DNA from 4 places in the Turicibacter sp. St.80E1 genome. Region 2 is predicted to be linked to each of the others. Evidence: a T-box and tRNA genes for the amino acid it is inferred to sense, from the RefSeq annotation. Region 2 holds a T-box; the other regions hold tRNA genes.
The links. The T-box of region 2 lies ahead of serS (serine--tRNA ligase). A T-box ahead of a tRNA ligase gene usually reads a tRNA of that ligase, here a tRNA-Ser.
Positions count from the first base shown of each region.

Region 1: it has a tRNA-Ser gene. The T-box ahead of serS (serine--tRNA ligase) is inferred to sense a tRNA for this amino acid. The anticodon was not compared.
Region 3: it has a tRNA-Ser gene. The T-box ahead of serS (serine--tRNA ligase) is inferred to sense a tRNA for this amino acid. The anticodon was not compared.
Region 4: it has a tRNA-Ser gene. The T-box ahead of serS (serine--tRNA ligase) is inferred to sense a tRNA for this amino acid. The anticodon was not compared.

Region 1 is NZ_AP039386.1:702,001-704,168, forward strand. Features, by position in the region: gene AC6I0I_RS03330 (DegT/DnrJ/EryC1/StrS aminotransferase family protein) at 1-266, shown strand, start outside; tRNA gene AC6I0I_RS03335 (tRNA-Glu) at 587-663, shown strand; tRNA gene AC6I0I_RS03340 (tRNA-Pro) at 678-754, shown strand; tRNA gene AC6I0I_RS03345 (tRNA-Met) at 764-840, shown strand; tRNA gene AC6I0I_RS03350 (tRNA-Ser) at 859-951, shown strand; tRNA gene AC6I0I_RS03355 (tRNA-Met) at 971-1,046, shown strand; tRNA gene AC6I0I_RS03360 (tRNA-Asp) at 1,050-1,125, shown strand; tRNA gene AC6I0I_RS03365 (tRNA-Lys) at 1,144-1,219, shown strand; tRNA gene AC6I0I_RS03370 (tRNA-Arg) at 1,227-1,303, shown strand; tRNA gene AC6I0I_RS03375 (tRNA-Glu) at 1,319-1,395, shown strand; tRNA gene AC6I0I_RS03380 (tRNA-Val) at 1,410-1,485, shown strand; tRNA gene AC6I0I_RS03385 (tRNA-Gln) at 1,494-1,568, shown strand; tRNA gene AC6I0I_RS03390 (tRNA-Lys) at 1,574-1,649, shown strand; tRNA gene AC6I0I_RS03395 (tRNA-Leu) at 1,685-1,773, shown strand; tRNA gene AC6I0I_RS03400 (tRNA-Arg) at 1,782-1,858, shown strand; tRNA gene AC6I0I_RS03405 (tRNA-Glu) at 1,875-1,951, shown strand; tRNA gene AC6I0I_RS03410 (tRNA-Val) at 1,966-2,041, shown strand; tRNA gene AC6I0I_RS03415 (tRNA-Thr) at 2,048-2,123, shown strand; tRNA gene AC6I0I_RS03420 (tRNA-His) at 2,128-2,168, shown strand, end outside.
Region 2 is NZ_AP039386.1:16,073-18,240, reverse strand. Features, by position in the region: gene serS (serine--tRNA ligase) at 85-1,359, opposite strand; T-box leader at 1,424-1,654, opposite strand; gene gyrA (DNA gyrase subunit A) at 1,754-2,168, opposite strand, start outside.
Region 3 is NZ_AP039386.1:704,848-707,015, forward strand. Features, by position in the region: tRNA gene AC6I0I_RS03430 (tRNA-Glu) at 331-407, shown strand; tRNA gene AC6I0I_RS03435 (tRNA-Val) at 422-497, shown strand; tRNA gene AC6I0I_RS03440 (tRNA-Thr) at 504-579, shown strand; tRNA gene AC6I0I_RS03445 (tRNA-Tyr) at 596-680, shown strand; tRNA gene AC6I0I_RS03450 (tRNA-Gln) at 689-763, shown strand; tRNA gene AC6I0I_RS03455 (tRNA-Lys) at 769-844, shown strand; tRNA gene AC6I0I_RS03460 (tRNA-Leu) at 880-968, shown strand; rRNA gene rrf (5S ribosomal RNA) at 975-1,083, shown strand; tRNA gene AC6I0I_RS03470 (tRNA-Asn) at 1,094-1,170, shown strand; tRNA gene AC6I0I_RS03475 (tRNA-Met) at 1,223-1,299, shown strand; tRNA gene AC6I0I_RS03480 (tRNA-Ser) at 1,318-1,410, shown strand; tRNA gene AC6I0I_RS03485 (tRNA-Met) at 1,430-1,505, shown strand; tRNA gene AC6I0I_RS03490 (tRNA-Asp) at 1,509-1,584, shown strand; tRNA gene AC6I0I_RS03495 (tRNA-Phe) at 1,596-1,671, shown strand; tRNA gene AC6I0I_RS03500 (tRNA-Gln) at 1,680-1,754, shown strand; tRNA gene AC6I0I_RS03505 (tRNA-Lys) at 1,760-1,835, shown strand; tRNA gene AC6I0I_RS03510 (tRNA-Leu) at 1,871-1,959, shown strand; rRNA gene rrf (5S ribosomal RNA) at 1,967-2,075, shown strand; tRNA gene AC6I0I_RS03520 (tRNA-Asn) at 2,085-2,161, shown strand; tRNA gene AC6I0I_RS03525 (tRNA-Thr) at 2,168-2,168, shown strand, end outside.
Region 4 is NZ_AP039386.1:698,718-700,885, reverse strand. Features, by position in the region: tRNA gene AC6I0I_RS03320 (tRNA-His) at 1-13, opposite strand, end outside; tRNA gene AC6I0I_RS03315 (tRNA-Thr) at 18-93, opposite strand; tRNA gene AC6I0I_RS03310 (tRNA-Val) at 100-175, opposite strand; tRNA gene AC6I0I_RS03305 (tRNA-Glu) at 190-266, opposite strand; tRNA gene AC6I0I_RS03300 (tRNA-Arg) at 283-359, opposite strand; tRNA gene AC6I0I_RS03295 (tRNA-Leu) at 368-456, opposite strand; tRNA gene AC6I0I_RS03290 (tRNA-Lys) at 492-567, opposite strand; tRNA gene AC6I0I_RS03285 (tRNA-Asp) at 586-661, opposite strand; tRNA gene AC6I0I_RS03280 (tRNA-Phe) at 667-742, opposite strand; tRNA gene AC6I0I_RS03275 (tRNA-Asp) at 754-829, opposite strand; tRNA gene AC6I0I_RS03270 (tRNA-Phe) at 835-910, opposite strand; tRNA gene AC6I0I_RS03265 (tRNA-Asp) at 922-997, opposite strand; tRNA gene AC6I0I_RS03260 (tRNA-Met) at 1,001-1,076, opposite strand; tRNA gene AC6I0I_RS03255 (tRNA-Ser) at 1,096-1,188, opposite strand; tRNA gene AC6I0I_RS03250 (tRNA-Met) at 1,207-1,283, opposite strand; tRNA gene AC6I0I_RS03245 (tRNA-Pro) at 1,293-1,369, opposite strand; tRNA gene AC6I0I_RS03240 (tRNA-Glu) at 1,385-1,461, opposite strand; gene AC6I0I_RS03235 (phosphatase PAP2 family protein) at 1,628-2,168, opposite strand, start outside.

The sequences.
Region 1 (2,168 bases), 690 kb from region 2:
CGGTTAAGAGGGGTTCTGTAGTAACCAGTAAGGAAATTATGGAAAAATTGAAATCTCATCATATTGAATCACGACTTGTTTGGAAGCCAATGCATTTTCAACCGGATTTTTCCGACTTTCCTTTTTTTACAATACAGGAGGGGACTTCTATTGCAGAGGATTATGCAAATAGAGGGATTTGCTTGCCTTCTGATACCCAAATGACACAAGGGGAACAAGAGCGAGTGGTAAATATTGTTAAACAATTGTTTATAAATAGTAAGTAATGAACTAAAAGATTGAAAGTAACCGGATAAGATATTACGGGTACTTTCTTTTTTATCGTTTTAAAGATTTGACTTATCTTAAAAAGAGATCGGGGATTGGATTAGGGGAGTGTGCAGAAAAAGTTATTAATTATTTAAGTTTAAAAAATTTAAAATAGGTAATATTAAAAAAGTAATAATTTTTTCAGAAAAAAACTTTGACAAATAAAAAGAATGATGATATTATAAAAAAGTCCTAAAAAACGACAAAAACAAATAAAAAAAAGTATTTGACAAATCTTGTTGGATGTGTTAAGATAAAAAAAGTCGTCTTGAGAGAAGGCCCGTTGGTGAAGCGGTTTAACACACATGCCTTTCACGCATGCATACACGGGTTCGAATCCCGTACGGGTCACCATTAAAAATAAAGATCGGGAAGTGGCTCAGCTTGGTAGAGCACCTGGTTTGGGACCAGGGGGTCGCAGGTTCGAATCCTGTCTTCCCGACCATAATAAGAAGGCGGAGTAGCTCAACTGGCTAGAGCGTACGGTTCATACCCGTGAGGTTGGGGGTTCGAGTCCCTCCTCCGCTACCAAAACGAATATGGAAAAATGGAGGAATACCCAAGTCCGGCTGAAGGGATCGGTCTTGAAAACCGACAGGGCGTGAAAGCGTCGCGGGGGTTCGAATCCCTCTTCCTCCGCCATATTAAAATAAATAAACATCGCGGGGTGGAGCAGTTGGTAGCTCGTCGGGCTCATAACCCGAAGGTCGCAGGTTCAAGTCCTGTCCCCGCAACCAAAAGGTCCAGTGGTGTAGCGGTTAACATGCCTGCCTGTCACGCAGGAGATCGCGGGTTCGATTCCCGTCTGGACCGCCATTTAAATAATAAATAAAAGTCCTGCTAGCTCAGTTGGTAGAGCATCTGACTTTTAATCAGAGGGTCAGAGGTTCGAGTCCTCTGCAGGACACCATTTTAAAGCGCCCATAGCTCAATTGGATAGAGCGTTTGACTACGGATCAAAAGGTTAGGGGTTCGACTCCTCTTGGGCGCGCCATAAAAAGTGTTAAGAGGCCCGTTGGTGAAGCGGTTTAACACACATGCCTTTCACGCATGCATACACGGGTTCGAATCCCGTACGGGTCACCATTAAAAATAAAAGTGGAGGATTAGCTCAGCTGGGAGAGCATCTGCCTTACAAGCAGAGGGTCGGCGGTTCGAGCCCGTCATCCTCCACCATATAAGAATGGGCTATAGCCAAGCGGTAAGGCAACGGACTTTGACTCCGTCATGCGCTGGTTCGAATCCAGCTAGCCCAGCCAATGATGTCCTGCTAGCTCAGTTGGTAGAGCATCTGACTTTTAATCAGAGGGTCAGAGGTTCGAGTCCTCTGCAGGACACCATTTTGAAAAAAGGCGCGTGCCTGAAATAATGAAATGCCTGGGTGGCGGAACTGGTAGACGCACAGGACTTAAAATCCTGCGGGTGGTGACACCCGTGCCGGTTCGATTCCGGCCCTAGGCACCAACTTAAAAGCGCCCATAGCTCAATTGGATAGAGCGTTTGACTACGGATCAAAAGGTTAGGGGTTCGACTCCTCTTGGGCGCGCCATAAAAAGCGTTAAAAAGGCCCGTTGGTGAAGCGGTTTAACACACATGCCTTTCACGCATGCATACACGGGTTCGAATCCCGTACGGGTCACCATTAAAAATAAAAGTGGAGGATTAGCTCAGCTGGGAGAGCATCTGCCTTACAAGCAGAGGGTCGGCGGTTCGAGCCCGTCATCCTCCACCATAAAGAGCCGGAATAGCTCAATTGGTAGAGCAACTGACTTGTAATCAGTAGGTTGCGGGTTCAAGTCCTGCTTCCGGCACCATATGGCGATTGTGGCGAAGTGGTTAACGCATCGGATTGTGGCTCC
Region 2 (2,168 bases):
AACATTTTTATTCCGTTTAATCTAGTCCTACGCTAAAAACATTCTTTTCCTCAAAAAAAGGAGCTTTCGCTCCTCCTTTAATCTCTATTTAATTACCTCAAGATTACGCATATATGGACGTAAAGCTTCCGGAATTACGATGCTTCCATCTGCTTGCTGATAATTTTCAATAATAGCGGCAACCGTACGACCAATTGCTAAACCTGAACCATTTAATGTATGAACAAATTCAGGTTTAGCCTTCGCATCGCGACGGAACTTGATGTTAGCGCGACGTGCTTGGAAATCTTCAAAATTTGAACAAGAAGAAATCTCTTTATACGCATGATAAGATGGCAACCAAACCTCAATATCATATGTTTTTGCTGCCGAGAATCCAATATCTCCTGTACATAACTCAATTACTCGATAAGGTAACCCTAATAATTGTAATACTTTCTCAGCATTAGCCGTTAAACTTTCTAACTCTTGATATGAATCTTCTGGCTTAACAAACTTCACTAATTCTACCTTATTAAATTGATGCTGACGAATAATTCCTCGTGTATCTCGTCCCGCTGATCCAGCCTCAGCACGGAAACATGGACTATAAGCTGTATATTTAATCGGTAACTGTTCACCATTTAGAATCTCATCGCGGTGTAAATTTGTAACCGGAACCTCTGCTGTTGGGATAAGAAAATAATCTGAATCTACTAGCTTAAACGCATCTTCTTCAAATTTAGGTAATTGTCCCGTCCCTGTCATACTCGCACGGTTCACAATAACCGGAGGTAAAATTTCCGTGTATCCATGATCTCCCGTATGTAAATCTAACATAAAACTAATTAAGGCACGCTCTAAACGCGCTCCTAATCCTTTATAAACCGCAAAACGACTTCCCGTGATTTTCCCAGCACGTTCAAAATCAATAATATCTAACTCAGTAACTAAATCCCAGTGAGCTTTTGGTTCGAAATCAAAATGAGTTGGCTCTCCATATTTACGAATTTCTACGTTATCATTTTCATCTTTCCCAATAGCAATTGTTCCACATGGAACATTTGGGGTAATTAATAATAAATTTTTAATTTCTTCATCAATTTGACGTAATTTTTCATCTAATTCTTTAACTTTTTCACCAACACCATTCATTTGTGCAAGTAATTCAGACGCATCCTTTTTTTCACGTTTATATTGACCAATTAATTTTGATACCTCATTACGATTTGATTTTAATTGTTCAACCTCTAAAATAATATTTTTACGTTGCTCGTCTAATTCAGTGATTTTATTTAAATAACTGAAATCACCACCGCGTGTCCCTAAACGCTCAATCGTGCCTTGTAAATCTTCTCTTACTCGTTTTAAATCTAACATCGATATTCCTCCTATAAGCTCATTTGATTAGTTAGTTCAAACGCAAAAAAGTCCCGTCCCCTGACTTAGGGACGAGACTTAACCCGCGTTGCCACCCTAGTTGCTTATCAACAGATTCATAACAAATCATTTGATAAAACCACTTGTAAAGATAACGGTTAAACCGTGAATGAATACTAAATTTCTTCATTCCACTCCTAGGTTGATTCCTTATTACTTACTCTTCAGTTTCCACCGACCACTGACTCTCTAGGCAATAAAAGTAAAAAGTACTAATCCTAATCAATGCTTTTTTATTTAATTGTACTATAGCACTAAGACCTTTTTTTGTCAATATTAGTATATTAATTGTATTATATTATATACCTCTTTAACACAAATTATTTCTTTTTTACTATTCTGACTCTGGTTTATTGTCTAACTCTGCTCCTTCAGCAACCTTTTGGACTTCTTCACTAACTAGTTGTGACTCGTCAGACTCCTCATGTTCAACAATTGCAACACTAGACACTAATTGTTCATCAGTTAGTCGAATTAATTTTACCCCTTGTGTTGCACGGCCAGTTTGTGAAATTTGTTGAATTGGTGTTCGGATAATAACCCCTTTATTTGTTACAATTATTAGATCCTCATCCCCATTTACAGCCTTCATGGCCACTAATGTTCCGTTTTTATCCGTGATAGTTAACGTTTTAACACCTTTTCCACCACGTTTTGTTTTGCGATATTCTTTAATTGAAGTTCGTTTACCAAATCCGTTCTCTGTTACTACAAGAATTTCTTGGTCCGTTGTGACCATTTCCATTCCA
Region 3 (2,168 bases), 690 kb from region 2:
GTTATATTATTGAAGTGAACGGTTATAAGGTTTTCCAATCGAGGATAACGTGAGAAGACTATTAATGATTGATTATCTGTTAAGGATACTTGTTCAATAGCATGGATACGATATTTACGCTTAATGAATCCCATTTAAATAAAACTCAGGGATCTTGTGAAATCAGATTATAGACTTTTTATGCTCAACCTATTTATCACGTGAAACATTCCATTGAGGCTTTAATAGGAAAGGAAGGTTGGATAGAGTAAAAGAGACTGAAAAAATAAAAAAAACAAAAAAACTTTTTGACATAGGGTTTGAATCGTGATAAAATAAAAAAGTCGAAAAGGCCCGTTGGTGAAGCGGTTTAACACACATGCCTTTCACGCATGCATACACGGGTTCGAATCCCGTACGGGTCACCATTAAAAATAAAAGTGGAGGATTAGCTCAGCTGGGAGAGCATCTGCCTTACAAGCAGAGGGTCGGCGGTTCGAGCCCGTCATCCTCCACCATAAAGAGCCGGAATAGCTCAATTGGTAGAGCAACTGACTTGTAATCAGTAGGTTGCGGGTTCAAGTCCTGCTTCCGGCACCATATAACAAAAGAATACGGTGGGGTAGCGAAGTGGCTAAACGCGGCGGACTGTAAATCCGCTCTCTGAGAGTTCGGCGGTTCGAATCCGTCCCCCACCACCACTTAAGAATGGGCTATAGCCAAGCGGTAAGGCAACGGACTTTGACTCCGTCATGCGCTGGTTCAAATCCAGCTAGCCCAGCCAATGATGTCCTGCTAGCTCAGTTGGTAGAGCATCTGACTTTTAATCAGAGGGTCAGAGGTTCGAGTCCTCTGCAGGACACCATTTTAAAAAAAGGCGCGTGCCTGAAATAATGAAATGCCTGGGTGGCGGAACTGGTAGACGCACAGGACTTAAAATCCTGCGGGTGGTGACACCCGTGCCGGTTCGATTCCGGCCCTAGGCACCAAAAAGGTCCAGTAATGATAGCAAGAAGGTCACACCTGTTCCCATACCGAACACAGAAGTTAAGCTTCTTAGCGCCGATTGTAGTACGAAAGTGCGAGAGTAGGACGTTGCTGGGCAATAAAAAAAGCCTCAATAGCTCAGTTGGTTAGAGCACTTGACTGTTAATCAAGGGGTCCTAGGTTCGAGTCCTAGTTGGGGCGCCATAAAATATTATCTTTTAGAAAGATTATATTTGAAAAATTAATATAAAATGAAGGCGGAGTAGCTCAACTGGCTAGAGCGTACGGTTCATACCCGTGAGGTTGTGGGTTCGAGTCCCTCCTCCGCTACCAAAATAAATATGGAAAAATGGAGGAATACCCAAGTCCGGCTGAAGGGATCGGTCTTGAAAACCGACAGGGCGTGAAAGCGTCGCGGGGGTTCGAATCCCTCTTCCTCCGCCATATTAAAATAAATAAACATCGCGGGGTGGAGCAGTTGGTAGCTCGTCGGGCTCATAACCCGAAGGTCGCAGGTTCAAGTCCTGTCCCCGCAACCAAAAGGTCCAGTGGTGTAGCGGTTAACATGCCTGCCTGTCACGCAGGAGATCGCGGGTTCGATTCCCGTCTGGACCGCCATTTAAATAAAAGGCTTGGTAGCTCAGTCGGTAGAGCAAAGGACTGAAAATCCTTGTGTCGGCGGTTCGATTCCGTCCCAAGCCACCATTTAAGAATGGGCTATAGCCAAGCGGTAAGGCAACGGACTTTGACTCCGTCATGCGCTGGTTCGAATCCAGCTAGCCCAGCCAATGATGTCCTGCTAGCTCAGTTGGTAGAGCATCTGACTTTTAATCAGAGGGTCAGAGGTTCGAGTCCTCTGCAGGACACCATTTTGAAAAAAGGCGCGTGCCTGAAATAATGAAATGCCTGGGTGGCGGAACTGGTAGACGCACAGGACTTAAAATCCTGCGGGTGGTGACACCCGTGCCGGTTCGATTCCGGCCCTAGGCACCAAAAAAGGTCCAGTAATGATAGCAAGAAGGTCACACCTGTTCCCATACCGAACACAGAAGTTAAGCTTCTTAGCGCCGATGGTAGTACGAAAGTGCGAGAGTAGGACGTTGCTGGGCAACAAAAAAGCCTCAATAGCTCAGTTGGTTAGAGCACTTGACTGTTAATCAAGGGGTCCTAGGTTCGAGTCCTAGTTGGGGCGCCATAAAAAG
Region 4 (2,168 bases), 680 kb from region 2:
TCGCCACAATCGCCATATGGTGCCGGAAGCAGGACTTGAACCCGCAACCTACTGATTACAAGTCAGTTGCTCTACCAATTGAGCTATTCCGGCTCTTTATGGTGGAGGATGACGGGCTCGAACCGCCGACCCTCTGCTTGTAAGGCAGATGCTCTCCCAGCTGAGCTAATCCTCCACTTTTATTTTTAATGGTGACCCGTACGGGATTCGAACCCGTGTATGCATGCGTGAAAGGCATGTGTGTTAAACCGCTTCACCAACGGGCCTTTTTAACACTTTTTATGGCGCGCCCAAGAGGAGTCGAACCCCTAACCTTTTGATCCGTAGTCAAACGCTCTATCCAATTGAGCTATAGGCGCTTTTAAGTTGGTGCCTAGGGCCGGAATCGAACCGGCACGGGTGTCACCACCCGCAGGATTTTAAGTCCTGTGCGTCTACCAGTTCCGCCACCCAGGCATTTCATTATTTCAGGCACGCACCTTTTTTTAAAATGGTGTCCTGCAGAGGACTCGAACCTCTGACCCTCTGATTAAAAGTCAGATGCTCTACCAACTGAGCTAGCAGGACTTTTATTTATTATTTAAATGGCGGTCCAGACGGGAATCGAACCCGCGATCTCCTGCGTGACAGGCAGGCATGTTAACCGCTACACCACTGGACCCTGTATGGTGGCTTGGGACGGAATCGAACCGCCGACACAAGGATTTTCAGTCCTTTGCTCTACCGACTGAGCTACCAAGCCTTTTATTTAAATGGCGGTCCAGACGGGAATCGAACCCGCGATCTCCTGCGTGACAGGCAGGCATGTTAACCGCTACACCACTGGACCTTATATGGTGGCTTGGGACGGAATCGAACCGCCGACACAAGGATTTTCAGTCCTTTGCTCTACCGACTGAGCTACCAAGCCTTTTATTTAAATGGCGGTCCAGACGGGAATCGAACCCGCGATCTCCTGCGTGACAGGCAGGCATGTTAACCGCTACACCACTGGACCTTTTGGTTGCGGGGACAGGACTTGAACCTGCGACCTTCGGGTTATGAGCCCGACGAGCTACCAACTGCTCCACCCCGCGATGTTTATTTATTTTAATATGGCGGAGGAAGAGGGATTCGAACCCCCGCGACGCTTTCACGCCCTGTCGGTTTTCAAGACCGATCCCTTCAGCCGGACTTGGGTATTCCTCCATTTTTCCATATTTATTTTGGTAGCGGAGGAGGGACTCGAACCCCCAACCTCACGGGTATGAACCGTACGCTCTAGCCAGTTGAGCTACTCCGCCTTTTTATTATGGTCGGGAAGACAGGATTCGAACCTGCGACCCCCTGGTCCCAAACCAGGTGCTCTACCAAGCTGAGCCACTTCCCGATCTATTATTTTTAATGGTGACCCGTACGGGATTCGAACCCGTGTATGCATGCGTGAAAGGCATGTGTGTTAAACCGCTTCACCAACGGGCCTTCTCTCAAGACGACTTTCTTATCTTAACACATTCAACAACTTATGTCAAAAGTTTTTTTATTTTCTCGTTCTTTGTCGCTTTTTGGAACTTCTTAATAATATCATCCTTTAACGGGTTTGTCAAAACAATTTTCGCATTTTTTTCAAAAAAATAAAGGTAAGTCATCAATGCTTACCTTTATTTAGCCATCTAAATAGATAGGGATAACCTGCAAAGCTATAAAAAGCTAGCAATCCTCCGTATAAAAATTGATAAACCATGCCTTTAAAGGGCAAGGTTATGAGGAACCATTTTAAAATAAATAAAGATACGATTCCTATCATAAAACGAAATAACCGCATCGCAATTCGTCCCTTAACTTTGAAATTTACATATTTTTTTTCAAAGGCTACACCGACTATAAACCCTAAATATTCACCTACCATATGAGCAGGATGATGTGGTAATACTAAAAGAAAGGGAAGGAATAAAACAAGCGTAGCTAAATAGAGTTTACTTTTATCCTCAGACCTTAAAAACAACCTGTATGTACAGTAACTAATCGTTAAACCAAACAAAATTCCGCACACCACATCTTTTGGGTAATGAACCCCTAGGTAAAGCCGTGACAACCCAACAAGTAAAACCAGTATCAATAAAATGATGGCTGATTTATACCTTCTTAAAATCAAATAGGCGGCACCATAGGTAGAAGCAGCACCCTGT